Regions from separate parts of the Exiguobacterium sp. PHA03 genome, predicted to be linked through region 1. Evidence: riboswitches for the same ligand, from Rfam matches in the RefSeq annotation. Region 1 holds a riboswitch; the other holds the start of a gene.

Region 1 (4,217 bases):
GCTAAGTCACCCAGTCCGCCACCACCGATGGCGCCTGCCATCGCCGACGCCCCGATCAAGCCGACTGTTGCAATCGTTAAATTAAGGATTAGTGAACCGAGTGCTTCCGGCAGAAGGAAGCGGAAAATCGTTTGAAACGGTGTCGCGCCCATCGCTTCTGCTGCCTCAAGGACGCCTTTGTCGACTTCAAGTAAGGAACTCTCGATCAGCCGTGCCATATACGGGGCGGCGTAAAAGACGAGTGGAACGATGGCGGCTTCGGTTCCGATCGACGTCTGGACGATCAACCGTGTCAACGGGATGATCGCAACAAGTAAGATGATGAACGGAATTGAACGGAAGATATTGACGATACTGTTGAAGAATGTGAACAGCGGGACGTTTTCGAGCAATGCCCCTTTCCGGGTGACGACGAGCAGGATGCCGAGTGGTAAACCGATCAGAGTCGAAAATAATAACGACACTGACACCATCGTCATCGTCTGCAAAAATGCTGTCCAGATATCACTGTAGTTAACTAGCATCAGCAAGCACCTCCTCGACGGTCACCTGTGCCTGATCGATGTACTGTAAGGCCCGTTTTACTTCGATTGTTTCACCGATCAGTTCAACAAGTAATGTACCGAACGGTGTTTCCTGTAACTCCGTGATGCTACCGTGCAGGATGTTGACATCGACGTCGAAGCGTTTTGCGACTTGCGACAAGAGTGGTTGCCCGGTGTGATGTCCGAGAAAATGAATCTTATAGATCGGATGCGCATTCCGTGACTCGATCAACTGACGAATTGATGCCGGAATTTCATCATGCATGACGGAGCGGACGAAGTTTTTCGCTGTCTCGGTCTGCGGATTCGAAAAGACATCAAAGACTGTTCCTGACTCGATCAGCTTCCCGGCTTCGATGACGGCGACCCGGTCACAAATCTCCCGGATGACGCCCATCTCATGGGTGATCAAGAGAATGGTGATCCCGTATTCCGCATTGATGCGTTTTAATAACTGGAGAATATGATGTGTCGTCTGAGGATCGAGTGCTGACGTCGCTTCGTCACATAAGAGCACGGATGGTTGCGTCGCTAGTGCCCGGGCGATGCCGACACGTTGCTTTTGTCCGCCGGATAATTGATCCGGGTAATGATCCGCCTTGTCCGCAAGATCGACGAATTCGAGTAATTCCGTCACCCGGCGACGAATCTCGTCTTTCTTGACACCTGCGAGAACGAGTGGTTTCGCAACGTTCGTAAAGACCGTGTTTGCATTCAATAGATTGAAGTGTTGAAAGATCATCCCGATCCGCTGTTTCGCTTGGCGTAATTTTTTTGGTGATAGTTGTGTTAAATCTTCCCCGTCGACCGTCACTGTTCCTGACGTCGGTCGTTCTAACAGGTTGACGCAGCGGAGCAATGAACTTTTCCCGGCACCGCTAAAGCCGATGACACCGAAGATTTCGCCTTTCTCGATCGTCAGGTCGACACCGTCGAGTGCTGCGATCGTCTGATCCTTCGTGACGTACGTTTTTTTGACTTGATGAAATGCAATCATTCCGTTTTCCCCCTTCATTCAACAAAAAAGGTCCCTTCTTGAGAAACAAGAAGAGACCTGGATCCGCACAGTGGCAGAATCCACTCCACTCATCTCTCAGACATCTGTCTGATGGAATTGGCACAGTGCTCATAATGAGTCTGTTGCCGAGGTTTCGTAGGGCCAGTCCCTCCACCTCTCTGGATAAGTATTGCGGTATGAAATTCGTATGTGTGTTGTTGCGTTGTTGCTTATGTCGTAAAACTAATTTTTACATTACGGGTCGAACCTTTAAAAGTCAACCAACTTTGCAAAAATAATCCATTTGGCGCATATCGATTGAGTCATAAGTTATGAGTTAGCTGAAAGAACAAATCACGATTCGTCCAGAACGATTTGACAAGGCATTTTCGGTCGTGCTACCATCGTTTCAATGATTAATCCGACAATTCCAATATGATATTTATCAAGAGTGAACGAGAGACCTGGCTCTATGACTTCACGGCAACCTGCAATCTGTAAGGTGCTCCGACCAGCAAAGCGCGGCTTTGGATGATACGGTGAAAAACTCGTGGGCGTCCAAGCAGTGACGTTGACGAGTTTTTTTCACGAATGGAGGAAAAATAGTAATGATGAACTATCCTGTATTGACTGGTGCTGAAGCATTTTATCTTCAAGGTGGACCGATCGGCATTTTAATCTGTCATGGTTTTAATGCGACCCCGCAAAGTGTTCGGGACGTCGGTGAGGCATTTGCTGCTAAAGGATTCACTGTCTATGCTCCACGTTTGCGTGGTCACGGGACGAACGTCCGTGAGTTCGAACAATCGACTGCTCGATGTTGGAAGCAGAGCCTGCAAGACGGCTATGCACGTTTACAAGAAACATGCGATCAAGTCTTCGTCATCGGTCAATCGATGGGCGCGACGCTCGCACTATCGCTCGCCGCTGACGGGATTCCATTTTCAGGCATCATTACGATCAATGCCGCTCTCTCCGTTCCGTCTTATGAAGCATTGTCGTTTGAAGATGGTCCACAGTACTTACCAGAAGGGGCACCGGATATCAAACGGTCTGCTTTCGAAATCATCTATGACCTCGTTCCGAGTCGTTGTGCATTCGAACTCGTCCGCTTGATGGATGAGACGAAAGGACGCCTTGGATCGATCCTTCTACCGACATTGATTCTTTACTCGGCAACCGATCACGTCGTTCCGCCGTCGAGCTCGGATTACCTGCATCAGCATATCGGGACGAATGATAAACGAATCTACTGTCTCCTCAACTCGTACCACGTCGCGACCCTCGATCATGATCAGGATTTGATCGTGCGTGAGACGATTCGTTTCATCGAACGCTCGAGCCGTGTCTCACAGGAAACGGGATAATAAAAAAAACAGCTATTCGTCTTCACTTAGAAGCGAACAGCTGTTACATCAAAGGACGACCATCATCGGTTCGTCTTTTTTGTTTATCCTTTTTGGTGCTGCATCGTTTGGAGCGGCTTCGGCTTTCCTGGCACTTCATGGCAGTGGCGGCACCGTGGCTCATACGATTCTGAAGCGCCGACTAAAATGATCGGATCATCATAGTTCGCTGGTTTTCCATCAATCAAACGTTGTGTCCGGGAAGCCGGATCGCCACATGAGAGACAGATCGCCTGAAGTTTCGTCACAAATTCTGCGCGCGCCAGTAATTCCGGCATCTTGCCAAATGGCTCTGCCCGGAAATCCTGATCGAGTCCTGCACAAATGACGCGTTTTCCGTCTTGCGCAAGTGCTTCGATGACTTGAACGATCTCATCATCAAAGAATTGAACTTCATCAATTCCGACAATTTGTGTTTCTTCCGCTACTGCTGCATAGAGATCACGACTCGTCGCCATTGGAATCGCCACGACGGAATTTCCGATGTGAGAGACGACATGCTCTTCATGGTACCGGTCATCGATTGCCGGCTTGAATACTTGAACGGGCAGTTTGCCGTACTGTGCCCGTCTGACACGACGAATCAACTCTTCCGATTTCCCGGAAAACATACTGCCACAAATTACTTCGATCCAGCCGTACTGATTTATTACATGCATCATCGTCCGACACCGTCCTCTAAAAATAGTCACTTTAACGAGTATAGCTCGAAACGGTATTGAGAAAAAGGGTTGACTTCCGGAAATCAAAATTCATTTTTTCTTTACCTAGAATTTTTGTCCTTTCATTCCAACCTTCATCCATTTCCTGTACACTAAAGAAGAAGATTCTCGCGAAAGAAGGTGTCCCCGATTCATCATCTCTTACATGACATTCTGCACCAATATGGCGCCCTTGGTCTTTCCGTCCTTCTCGCAGGTGGTATCGTGGGATTGCCGGTTCCTGATGAGACCTTGCTCGTCCTGTCCGGTTTTTGGATGCATCAAGGCAATCTACCGCTGTTCGGTACGATTCTTGCCGCTTACGCTGGCAGTTGCATCGGAATGACGATTAGCTACGTGCTGGGCTTAAAACTCGGCATGCCCCTGTTGCATCGCGTCGGACCAAAGATGCGCATCTCAGAAAAACACATTCTCTCCGCTGAAGCCGGATTTCGTCGTTACGGCAAATCGGTCTTGATCATCGGTTACTACATACCTGGTCTTCGCCAACTCTCTGCCTTTTTTGCAGGTGTTTCAAAAATGCCGTTTCGCATTTTTGCGAGTTACG
Region 2 (4,217 bases), 180 kb from region 1:
TAAGGCTGTCGCTAAAAAGGCATATCGTTTTTTCATGATTCAACTCTCCCTTTATATGTATGATTAGCGCTTGTCTGTTTTTCGCGCTAGTTGATTGCCGAGTGCTTGAATGCTCTGGACGATGACGATGAGGACGACGATCGTCACGATCATGATGAGATTATCATAGCGATAATAGCCGAAGCGGATCGCGAGGTCACCGACACCTCCGCCGCCGACGATCCCAGCCATCGCCGAGAAGCCGATCAAACTGATCGTCGTTAGCGTGATGCCCTGAATGATGCCAGGGAGTGCTTCTGGTAAAAGGATACTGACGATGATCCGTAATGGTTTCGCTCCGCACGCTTCCGCTGCTTCGATCAAACCAGGTGGAATCTCACGCAGTGATGTTTCGACGAGTCGTGCGAGAAACGGAATCGCTGCGACACTGAGGCTGACGGATGCTGCTGTCGGACCAATCGTATTATCAAGCAAGAATTTCGTTAATGGAATGAGGGCAACAAGCAAGATGATGAACGGCAAGGACCGGACGATGTTGACGACGAAGTCAAGGACACGTCGGATGGCAATGTTTTGAAAGAATAAACCGCGGTCGGTGACGAACAGGAGAATCCCGAGTGGAATCCCGACGACCAATGCGAAGGCAAGCGAAATGCCAACCATCCACGCCGTCTCACCAAGTGCCTTCAACAACTCGGGTAACATCGTTTGTATACGATCAAGCCACATCCTGAATCACCTCGAGTGTATGAAGTTCCGCCGCAAGCCAGTCGAGGGCAGGTGCGATTTGATCGGAGGATCCCGTCAAGCTGACGATTAAGACACCAAAAGCGACGTCTTGGATGTAATCGACTTTTCCGTGCAGGATGCTGACCGAGATATCGTATCGACGGATGGCTTCCGATAACGTACTTTCACCGGTCTTCTCGCCCGTGAACTGCAGGCGGATGATCTTTCCCGGTGTCGCTTGCAAGATGCGTTCCGGTAGCTCGATCTGGAGTGCCGTGTCGACGTAATGTTGTGTCACCGGATGTTTGGCTTGACTGAACAAATCGTATGTAGAGGCGACTTCGACGACTTCCCCTTGCGACATGACCGCGACACGATGGCAAATCTGTTTGACGACATCGATCTCATGCGTGATGAGGACAATCGTCAATCCGAGTCGTTCATTCAAATCTTTCAACAAATCTAAAATCTGCAGCGTCGTGACCGGATCAAGGGCAGAGGTCGCTTCGTCACATAACAAGACGGTTGGATCATTCGCGAGTGCCCGGGCAATCCCAACGCGCTGTTTTTGTCCGCCGCTCAACTGACTCGGGAAGTTCGTTTCGAATCCTTCGAGTCCGACGAGTGAGACGAGTTCACGGATCCGTTCTGGAAAATCTGCTCGTTTGACGCCGGCAGCCTTCAGTGCGAAAGCAATGTTATCTGCGACATTACGCGACTGGATCAATTGGAAATGCTGAAAGATCATTCCTGTCCGCAAACGAAGTTGACGCAAATCTGCTTTTGACATCCCACCGAGCGAGACACCGTCGACCTTGACCGTTCCTTGTGTCGGATGCTCGAGACCGTTGATCAGACGAAGTAACGTACTCTTACCGGCACCGGATTCGCCGATGATCCCAAAGATTTCTCCTTTTTGAATCGTCAAATCGACATCCCGTAATGCGAAAATCGGGGTCCGGTCTCGGACGAACCGTTTCGTAATCTGTTTGAATTCAATCATTTGCTCATCTCCTTGTACAAAAAAAAGTCGCTTTTTCCTAGTAGCAGAGCAACCAGAAAAAAGCGACGAAAGTGTAAGATTTCGTAACTTATCTCTCAGAATGAATCCATTCTGTAGGATGTGGCACCGTTCCTGATAGGTGGTTGCCGGACGTCGTTGGGCCTAATCCCTCGGTCGCTCTCGATAAGTAGTTATGCTGTTGGGATTTACTTTAACGGAAATGATTCCCATCTGTCAAATGTTTTTTCAGAATTATTCCGCAACAGGTGTCCGGAACAGGTTGAGCGTTCCGATTCGGTCGACGGCCTCCTCTAGCCGTTCGACGTCAGCAATTAAGCTGATCCGCACGTATCCTTCGCCGTATTCACCAAAGAATGATCCAGGGGTCACGGCGACGTGTGCTTCGTCAAGCAGATGATCCGTGAAGCTTTGGGACGTGTATCCTTCCGGCACGGGGAGCCAGACGAAGAAGGAACCGCCCGGTCGTGGTCCACTCCAGCCGATTGCATCGAGTTTCGTAAACAATGCATCGCGTCGTGTTTCATATAAGCTACTTAACTCACGGACACATGTTTGGTCACTCGTCAGGGCAACGGTCGCTGCATGTTGGATCGGTGTGAAGGCACTGACGTAGAGATGTTCCTGATACGTCTCGATGCTTGAGATGACGGACGGATTTCCGATCGCGAAAGCGATTCGGAAGCCAGACATGTTGAAGCGTTTCGAGAGTGAGAACAACTCGATTCCGACATCTTTCGCCCCTTCCGTCTGCAAGAAGCTTCGTGTGGGACCATCAAAGCTGATGCCACCGTAGGCTAAATCATGGACGACACAAATATCATGGGCATCCGCGAAGGCAACTGTCTGTTCGAAGGCTTCTGCTGTCGCTGTCGCACCTGTCGGATTACTCGGGTAATTGAGGAACAACATCCGGGCGCGCTCGACATCTGTCGTATCAAGTAAATCGTAATCCGGCAGGAAGTTATTTTTCTCAAGCAATGGAAGCGTAATCGGGTAAGCACCAGCAAGTGCTGCTCCAGACAGGTAATCCGGGTACCCCGGATCCGGGACGATGACACCTTCTCCAGGATTGACGATCGTTTGTGGTAAGGCGACGATTCCGGCTTTACTACCGAGAAGAATTGCGACCTCGGTTGCCGGATCGATCGTGACGCCGAATTCGTTCGCATAAAAGCTCGCGACGGCTTGCTTTAAAAAATCATGTCCACGAAATGGTGGATATTGAAGGTTTGTTGGCTCATCGATCGCCTGTTTCAAGGCGTCGAGAATATGTACGGGCGTCGTTTGATCGGGTGTTCCTTGACCAAGGGTGATGACATCATGTCCGGCAGCTTTCACAGCACCGATTCGGTTCGCAAGTTCAGCGAAAACGGGAGCAGGAAGCCGATCGATGGCGATAGATGGAGCGAAATGTTTCATGGATGTGTGCCTCCTTCGTAGTATTGTCGTCAAGGATAACGAATATTCAGTCAAAAGAAAAGAACTTTTTTGAAATTCAAAAAAATCGTCCAATAAACAGGTACAGATATGTGGAGCGGGAATAGAGAGTAGGGAGAGGAGTGAGGAGATGAAGCGAGCTAGCTGGAAAGAAGCAGTCGTCTATCAAGTCTATTGGCGCAGTTTTAAGGATTCGAATGGGGACGGCATCGGTGATTTGCGAGGTGTCATCGACAAGCTAGATTACATCGCATCGCTTGGTGTCGATATCGTCTGGTTAAATCCATGTTACCGTTCTCCAGACATCGATAATGGCTATGATATTGCCGATTATTACACGATCATGGACAAGGCGGGGACGATGGGCGATCTACAAGAGTTGATCACAGCGGCTCACGCACGCGGCTTAAAGATAATTCTTGATTTGGTCGTCAATCATACGAGTGACCAGCATGACTGGTTCCGTCAGTCGCGGGACCGAATCCACGACAAGGATGATTGGTACATCTGGAAAGATGGAACGAAAGAGACTCCCCCGAACAATTGGCGGTCGTACTTTGCGCCGAGCCCGTGGACGTGGAGTGAAGAGCGCGAACAATATTATTTCCATTCTTTTGCGAAAGAGCAACCGGACTTAAACTGGGAACAACCGGCTGTCCGGCAAGCGATCTACGACATGATGAACTGGTGGATCGCTCAAGGGATTGACGGTTTCCGGATGGACGTCATCAACTTGATCAAAAAACGTTCGCTTGAGGATGTCGTCAATCCGTTTAATCTATCGTATCTCGGGAATCAACCAGGTGTGCACGACTTCCTTCAGGAAATGCATGCGAACGTCCTTGCCGGGAAAGACTTGTTCACGGTCGGTGAGATTCCGTTCGTTGGTCCGGAAGACGGTCTGTTATATGTCAGTGAAGAACGTGAAGAACTTCGGACGCTGTTTCACTTCGAAATCGCGGACGACATGGAGGCGATGGATCTTTTACGTTTCAAGGAAATTCAGAAACGATGGTATGACGTCTTG

Evidence for each region. A riboswitch is a leader RNA that binds a small molecule or an ion and turns the genes downstream of it on or off. The one in region 1 is predicted to bind S-adenosylmethionine.
Region 2: linked by a shared signal. The riboswitch ahead of Q7C19_RS09910 (methionine ABC transporter ATP-binding protein) and the one ahead of Q7C19_RS10750 (alpha/beta hydrolase) in region 1 are both predicted to bind S-adenosylmethionine.

The regions. Positions count from the first base shown of each region.
Region 1 covers NZ_JAUTYQ010000001.1:2,068,526-2,072,742, forward strand. The annotation lists gene Q7C19_RS10740 (methionine ABC transporter permease) at 1-524, opposite strand, end outside; gene Q7C19_RS10745 (methionine ABC transporter ATP-binding protein) at 514-1,542, opposite strand; SAM riboswitch class I at 1,629-1,732, opposite strand; SAM riboswitch class I at 1,982-2,083, shown strand; gene Q7C19_RS10750 (alpha/beta hydrolase) at 2,151-2,909, shown strand; gene Q7C19_RS10755 (thymidine kinase) at 2,993-3,607, opposite strand; gene Q7C19_RS10760 (DedA family protein) at 3,791-4,217, shown strand, end outside.
Region 2 covers NZ_JAUTYQ010000001.1:1,890,433-1,894,649, reverse strand. The annotation lists gene Q7C19_RS09920 (MetQ/NlpA family ABC transporter substrate-binding protein) at 1-36, opposite strand, end outside; gene Q7C19_RS09915 (methionine ABC transporter permease) at 64-729, opposite strand; gene Q7C19_RS09910 (methionine ABC transporter ATP-binding protein) at 719-1,732, opposite strand; SAM riboswitch class I at 1,818-1,922, opposite strand; gene Q7C19_RS09905 (aminotransferase class I/II-fold pyridoxal phosphate-dependent enzyme) at 1,985-3,172, opposite strand; gene Q7C19_RS09900 (alpha-glucosidase) at 3,321-4,217, shown strand, end outside.